Azospirillum sp. TSH100: one gene and its partner. The protein of the gene in region 1 binds, or shares a complex with, the protein of each later gene. Links are inferred from orthologs where the notes say so. Each region holds a gene or a part of one and is shown on either strand. Other genes may lie near its edges. The genes, in order: E6C72_RS09145 and E6C72_RS12790.

What was found.
Region 2: the proteins of E6C72_RS09145 (region 1) and E6C72_RS12790 are in contact, whole or in part, in a crystal structure (PDB 1KMI), measured with the Escherichia coli proteins. The link is inferred for Azospirillum sp. TSH100 from one-to-one orthologs.

Annotation. Positions count from the first base shown.
Region 1 is NZ_CP039634.1:1,925,248-1,928,296, reverse strand. The notes cover bases 233-2,965. They hold E6C72_RS09145 (protein phosphatase CheZ), read right to left. Parts: upstream 2,087-2,965; coding sequence 1,379-2,086; downstream 233-1,378. Other genes in these bases: E6C72_RS32615 (patatin-like phospholipase family protein), read left to right, coding at 2,850-2,965; E6C72_RS32540 (hypothetical protein), read right to left, coding at 2,382-2,510; E6C72_RS09150 (flagellar motor protein MotB), read right to left, coding at 493-1,293; E6C72_RS09155 (flagellar motor protein MotB), read right to left, coding at 233-496. Also shown: more of E6C72_RS09155, read right to left, coding at 1-232; more of E6C72_RS32615, read left to right, coding at 2,966-3,049.
Region 2 is NZ_CP039634.1:2,699,889-2,703,095, forward strand. Bases 296-3,186 are described here. They hold E6C72_RS12790 (chemotaxis response regulator CheY), read right to left. Parts: upstream 1,979-3,186; coding sequence 1,613-1,978; downstream 296-1,612. Other genes in these bases: E6C72_RS12785 (protein phosphatase CheZ), read right to left, coding at 418-1,500; E6C72_RS12795 (M24 family metallopeptidase), read right to left, coding at 2,224-3,186. In the rest of the region: E6C72_RS12780 (hypothetical protein), read right to left, coding at 1-217; more of E6C72_RS12795, read right to left, coding at 3,187-3,207. UniProt on the Escherichia coli protein: Involved in the transmission of sensory signals from the chemoreceptors to the flagellar motors.

The DNA of each region.
Region 1 (3,049 bases):
CGATGCGGCCGATGACGGCGCCCAGAAGGAACAGCACCCGCCGCCCCTCCTCGGTGAAGATGGCGCCGGTGGGGTCGAACATCCGCTCGCCGGGCAGCCGGATGACGACCCGGTCATCCTCGCGCCGCACATCGACCACCGCCAGTTCCGCATTCGACCGCAGCTGGCTTCCCAGCAATGCCGCCAGATAATGCAGGTCGATGGCCGCCCTGGCTTCGACCGCCATGGCGTTGAAGGCGGCTCCGGGATCGGTCGGGCGATCGGACGGTGTGCTGGCGGTCGACCGCGCGGCGGGGATCGCCTCCGACACGCCCTTCGCCAGACGGGTCCAACGCTCCGCCTCCGGCTCGCTCATCGAATACATCAGCACGAAGAAGGCGAGCATCAAGGAGATCAGATCGGTGAAACTGATCAGCCACAACGTCTTGCGATGGCCGCCGCGGTCGTCCGATGCCGCCGCCCCTGCCCTGTTGGACATTCCGGGGACGCGGATCATTTGCGCACCTCCCCGCTCGCCGGTGTCGTCCTTGCCGGCGCCGTCTTCGCCGCGGGCGCTTTCGCCGGTGCCGCCTTCACCACCGGCCGCACCGGACCATCCTCGTCCCAGCGCAGCGAGAACAGCAGCCGGACCCCGCCGGGCTCGCCGCGTTCGATCCCGACGGTGACGTTGCGGGCCGGCGCGCCGTCCTCGACCAGCGCGCGGGCCAACACGCCGGCGCGGGCGACCGGCCCCGGCGGCTGGCTGGGCGTTCCCGTCGGGCCGATGCCGAGCAGCGCGTCCAGTTCCACCCGCTCGCCCTGCCGCGACTGGCGCAGCGCATCTGCGATGCGGTCGATCAGCCCCTGGCGATCCGCCCGCAAGGTCATGCTGCCGGGAAGGAAGAGGTCGTCGGCGGCCAGACGCACTTCCAGCAGTTGGCCGGGGGCGACGACCTCCACCTTCGATACCGCAACCGCGGTGGCGAACAGGGTTCCGACATCCTCCAGCCGCTGCACGGCGAAGACGGTCCCTGCGCGCGAGGCCACCGGTTCGGCTCCGTCGCGCAGGCGGGGATCAATGACGAAGCTGGGGAAGGTTCGCTCCAGCGAGGCGGCGACCGCCTTGACCTTCTGCACCGTCTGCACCGAATGGGCGTTCAGCACGATGAAGAAGACCAGAAGCAGCAGGAACAGCGACAGCAGAAGCAGGATGCTGCCGTTGTTCGGATTGGCATGCCCGTCCGCCCCACCGGCGCGCCCGGCCCGCAGCAGCAGCGGCAGCCCGGCACTCCCGGCCCCCGGACCGCCAGACATTCCAGCCGCCGTCCCGGCACCTGCTCCGGCACCCTGGGCCGCATGGCCGCCGGACCTGTTGAAGGGGGAGCCGGGCAGCATGGCGTCAGTCGAAGCTGGCCAGCAGACGGTCGATCTCGTCCTGGTCCATGGCGTTGCCCGGCAGCTGCGGACCGTGCAGAAGCTGCTTGTCCGCCTCCTCCGCGCTCATCGGCTCGTAATGGACGGCAGCTTCCGCATCTTCCGCCGCCAGCTTGGCGAGCCTCGGGGCGTGGTTCTGGCGAACCTCGCTGCCAAAGGCGGCAACGATCATATCCACTTTCGATTCGATATGCTTCAGCGTCCGCACCACCTTGCTGATGCGCTGGCCGGTGATGTCCTGGAAGTTGCAGGCCTCGTAGATCGCCGTGATCTGGTCGTTCAGCTTCGCCGAGGTGTCGGTGTCCGTTTGCCCGGCGATGGCGCCAATCGCGTCGCAGGCGTCGAAGATGGCGAAGGTCGCCTTCTCCGTCGCGCCGATCACCGCATCCAGTTCGTCCGTCGCGGTTCGGATGTGTTCGTCGCGGATTTCGGCCGGCTGGAGAGCGGCGATTTCCTGCTTTGCCGTCTCGATGTACTTGGCGAGGTCGACGACCTCCTTGTACAGGCGCAGGTCGGTGGCGGAGATGTCGCCGTCCATGCTGCCCAGGATGTTGCGGACGATGTCCGTCACCTCCTCGCGCGACAGCGGTTGCGCGGCCTCAGCGAAGGCAGTGTCGAGGCGCTGTCTCAGGAGCTTCTGTTCCGTCACGGCGGATTGGGCGGAGAAGGTCATCGGGCGTGTCCAGCGAGAGGGGCAAAGCCTTGGCGGAATATGCCGGAACCTCCCCGGTCCGCGCCCTCCGGCGAGCGCACCGTCGGTGCCCTTTGTGGCGGAGGTTCGATGCTCCGACCGCTTGTGGCGCCCAACCGTCCCAGGAACTGTCCGAGCCGACCAAGCCTATGGCGGGAGGGTTAAGAGCCCGTAAAGATGACCCTGTCCGAGGTCCTAATCACTGCGCCTGAGTTGCCGGCGCGTCACACTGTTGCCCGCGCAACCGCATCGGCGCGGGTGTCGGCGGAGATGCGGATCAGAACAGGCCGACGGCGACCGGCGCACCAAGAAGAGCGATCAGGACCAGCACGGTGACGGCAACCAACCGTTCCGTCGGCGACCAGCGTTTCCAGTCCTTTCGGAAGCTTTTCAGTTCGTCAGCCATGACAGACCTTCCGGGGTTCGAGAACTACATTGCAACGCAACGAAACTGTATCAGGTCCAGTTGACGTATGGTTAAAATCGCCGACTGATACGATCATGCCTGCCCACTGGCACAGAAATGCCACAGTCACGACGATGCGACCGCTGATCCAGGTCAAAGATCGGCTAAATTTTTCACATTTCCCATCTCGCGTGCGGCGACGACCCCGTCTCCGGCGGCGTGCCACTTCCGGCCGCTTCCGAAATCGGGCGGTAACGCCTAGATGATAAGCTCTAGATCAAGCCTCCGATGCCCGGGGGCATCCGGCCTCCAGACAGGGGGCGCCGACGGGAGATGCGGATGGCGAAGGGAACCGACCTGAAGATCGGGCTTGCGCTGGGCAGCGGGGCGGCGCGTGGCTGGGCCCACATCGGCGTCCTGCGCGCGCTGGAGGAAGTCGGGATCAAGCCCGACATCATCTGCGGCACATCCATCGGCGCCGCAGTGGCCGCCGCCTACCTGACCGACCAGTTGGACGAGCTTCAGGCCTGGGCGCAGAA
Region 2 (3,207 bases), 770 kb from region 1 along the record:
GGATCTGGTCGATCTGCGCCGCGTCCATGGCAAGGAAGCGGTCGAGCTTGGCGCCAAGTTCGCTGACGGCCCGCAGCACTTCGGTGTTGTCGGCCTGGACCACCTGGGTCGGCGCCGGAAGAGCCGAAGACGCCGCGGCGCCATCTTCGATCAGGGCCTGGAACGGGTGCCCGGATTTGCGGGCTTTCTGAAGCTCGGCCATGAAGGGCTTGGTCATCTGCTTCATCCTCGGTCCCGCCTCTCGGAAACGGCCGGCTGTGGCCTGTGGTGATGGATGTCTGGTCGCGCGTCTGTTCTGCGTTCTGATCGGTTGACCGCCCTCCATCCGGCCATCGGCAGGCTGGGTCGGTCAATCCGGGGAAACCCATGAGGCTCTTCGGCCCCGGGACCGCCGGCACGGCGGCCCAAGCCCGTCGTTTAGCCGAACAGGGCGTCGATGGCGGCCTGATCCAGCGGAACCGGGGGCTCGGCCGCTGCGGGTGGTGGCGGCGGCGGGGCGGGCTTGGCGGCGGCCTTGGCCTTCGGGGCGGCCCCCGGCGGCTTCGGCACCGGCTTCTTGGCCGGAGCCGGGGCAGGCGCGTCGAACATGCTGTCGATGTCGGACTGGCTAGCCACCGCGGGGGCGGGCGCCGGCGAATCGAACATGCTGTCGATGTCCGCCTGACTGGCCTTCACCGGAGCCGGAGCGGGCGCGTCGAACATGCTGTCGATGTCCGCCTGGCTCGCCTGGACCGGTGCCGGCGGCGGCGGAGGTGGCGGCGGTGGCGGCGCGACCGGAGCCGGCGCCGGGCTGTCGAACATGCTGTCGACATCGGCCTGGCTGACGCCGTGACCGTCCAGCTGCGGACCGTTCAGCAGATGGGCGTCGGGACGGGTGTCGGTCTGCTCTTCCTTGACGATGATGCCGGCCAGCCCATCCTCGCCCCAGATGCTGATCATCGCCATCACGCGCTGCTCGATGTAGCGGAGCGCGTTGACGACCTTGCTGGTGCGCTGGCCGGTCAGATCCTGGAAGGAACAGGCGGTGAAGATGTCGTTCACCTGGGTGTCGATCTCGCCGCACATCGCCGGATCGGCGCCGCTGGCGCGAAGCTTGCCCGCCAGATCCATCAGCCGCTCGGCGGCATTCAGGATCTCGAAGGACGCGCGCTCGGTCGAGATGACGATGGCGTCCAGCTCGTTGGTGGCCGACAGGATCTTGTCGCCCGAACCGTCAGGCGGCCGCAGCGCCGCCACTTCCCGCCTCGCCTGCTCGATCGAGGCGGCCATTTCCATCAGTTCGCGGCGCAGGACGCCGACATGCTTGCCGGCCTCCACCGCCTCGTTCTGCCGGTTCCAGGAGTCGCGGAACTCCTGAAGCATGGCGCGCACTTCTTCCGTCGCGGCCCCGAGGGACCGCCGGTGGAGCCGCCGCAGGAAGGCCCTGCCCTTCGCCGATCGGGCGATGGCGTCCTCGATCTGCTCGAACTCTTCATCGGACAGCTGCGGAAGCTGCTCCAAACCGGTCCACTCCCCAAACTGAATGCGCCGGCCGCCGCACTGACCCGGACGGCCGAACCGGGCGCCGGACGGCTGCGGCCGTCCCTGCTGCCCCACATCGCAAACCCGAAGATCAGCCGCCGATGACGGCCTGGATCTTCTGCTTCAGCGTGTCGGCGTTGAAGGGCTTGACGATGTAGTTGTTCACGCCGGCCTGCTTGGCGGCGATGACGTTCTCGGTCTTGCTCTCGGCGGTGACCATGATGAAGGGCGTTGCCGCCAGCTTCGCATCCGCACGGATTTCCTTCAGGAGCTGCAAGCCGGTCATCGGCTCCATGTTCCAGTCGGAGATGATGAGGCCGAACTTGCTCTCACGCAGCTTCGCCAGCGCCGACACGCCGTCGCCGGCCTCGTCGATGTCGGTGTAGCCGATCTGGGTCAACAGGTTCCGCACGATGCGCCGCATGGTGGCGTAATCATCGACGACGAGGATCTTCATCTAGACGTCTCCGCAATAATCCGTTGCCGGTGTCTGTCCGGCCGTTACGCCCACCCGGCGCGGGGGCTGCGCCGTAATCCGGGAAGTGATGCCGACTGTAGTGCCCTAACTGCCGCCAAAAGTCATCCCCTTGGGTCACACTGAAGCAGCTGGGTAAAGAACGTGTTACCACGGGTGGCAACATCTTGCGGAATCAGGGGCGCCCCCAGCCTCCGGCCGACAATTGATACAGCCGCCCGCTCCGATCACAGCGGAGCGGTCGCCTGCGCCAGCCAGGCGTGGGCCGCATCATCCAGCAGCGGCGCCAGCGATTCGCGTACCCGCGCATGATAGGCGTCGACCCAGGCGGCCTCCGCGTCGCTCAGCAGCGCCCGCTCGATCAGCGCGCGGTCGATCGGCACCAGGGTCAGCGGCTCGAACTCCAGCACCGGCCGTTCGGCCCCGGCCAGCTCGCCAGCCGCTTCGCCGACCGGTTCCACCGGCCGGACGACGATCAGGTTCTCGATCCGGATGCCATAGGCGCCGGTCTTGTAATAGCCCGGCTCGTTCGACAGGATCATGCCCGGCTGCAGGGCCACGCTGTTGCCGACCTTCGACACCCGCTGCGGCCCCTCATGCACCGACAGGAAACTGCCGACGCCGTGGCCGGTGCCGTGGTCATAGTCCAGGCCGGCCTGCCACAACGGCAGCCGCGCCAGCACGTCCAGCTGCGAGCCCGTCGTGCCGCGCGGGAAGCGCACGGTGGACAGCGCGATGTGGCCCTTCAGCACCCGGGTGAAGCGGTCACGCATCTCCGCCGCCATCGCCGGATCGGGATCGCCGACCGCCAGCGTGCGGGTCACGTCGGTGGTGCCGTCCAGATATTGCGCACCGCTGTCCAGCAGGAAGATGCCGCCCGGCTCCAGCCGGCGGTCGGTCTCCGGGGTGACGCGGTAATGCACGATGGCGCCATTCGGTCCGGCCCCGGCGATGGTGTCGAAGCTGACGCCACGGAACCGCTCGTTCTCCCGCCGGCAGGCCAGCAGCCGCTCCACCACCGCCAGTTCGGTCAGCGTGCCCTTCGGCGCCTCTTCGGAAAACCAGTGCAGGAAGCGGACGAGGGCGGCGCCGTCACGGACATGCGCGGCACGGGTGCCGGCCAGCTCCGCCGCGTTCTTGCAGGCCTTGGGCAGGGCGCAGGGGTCGCCGTCGCGCTCCACCTTCGCGCCGGCCAGATGCAGCCGGTCGAC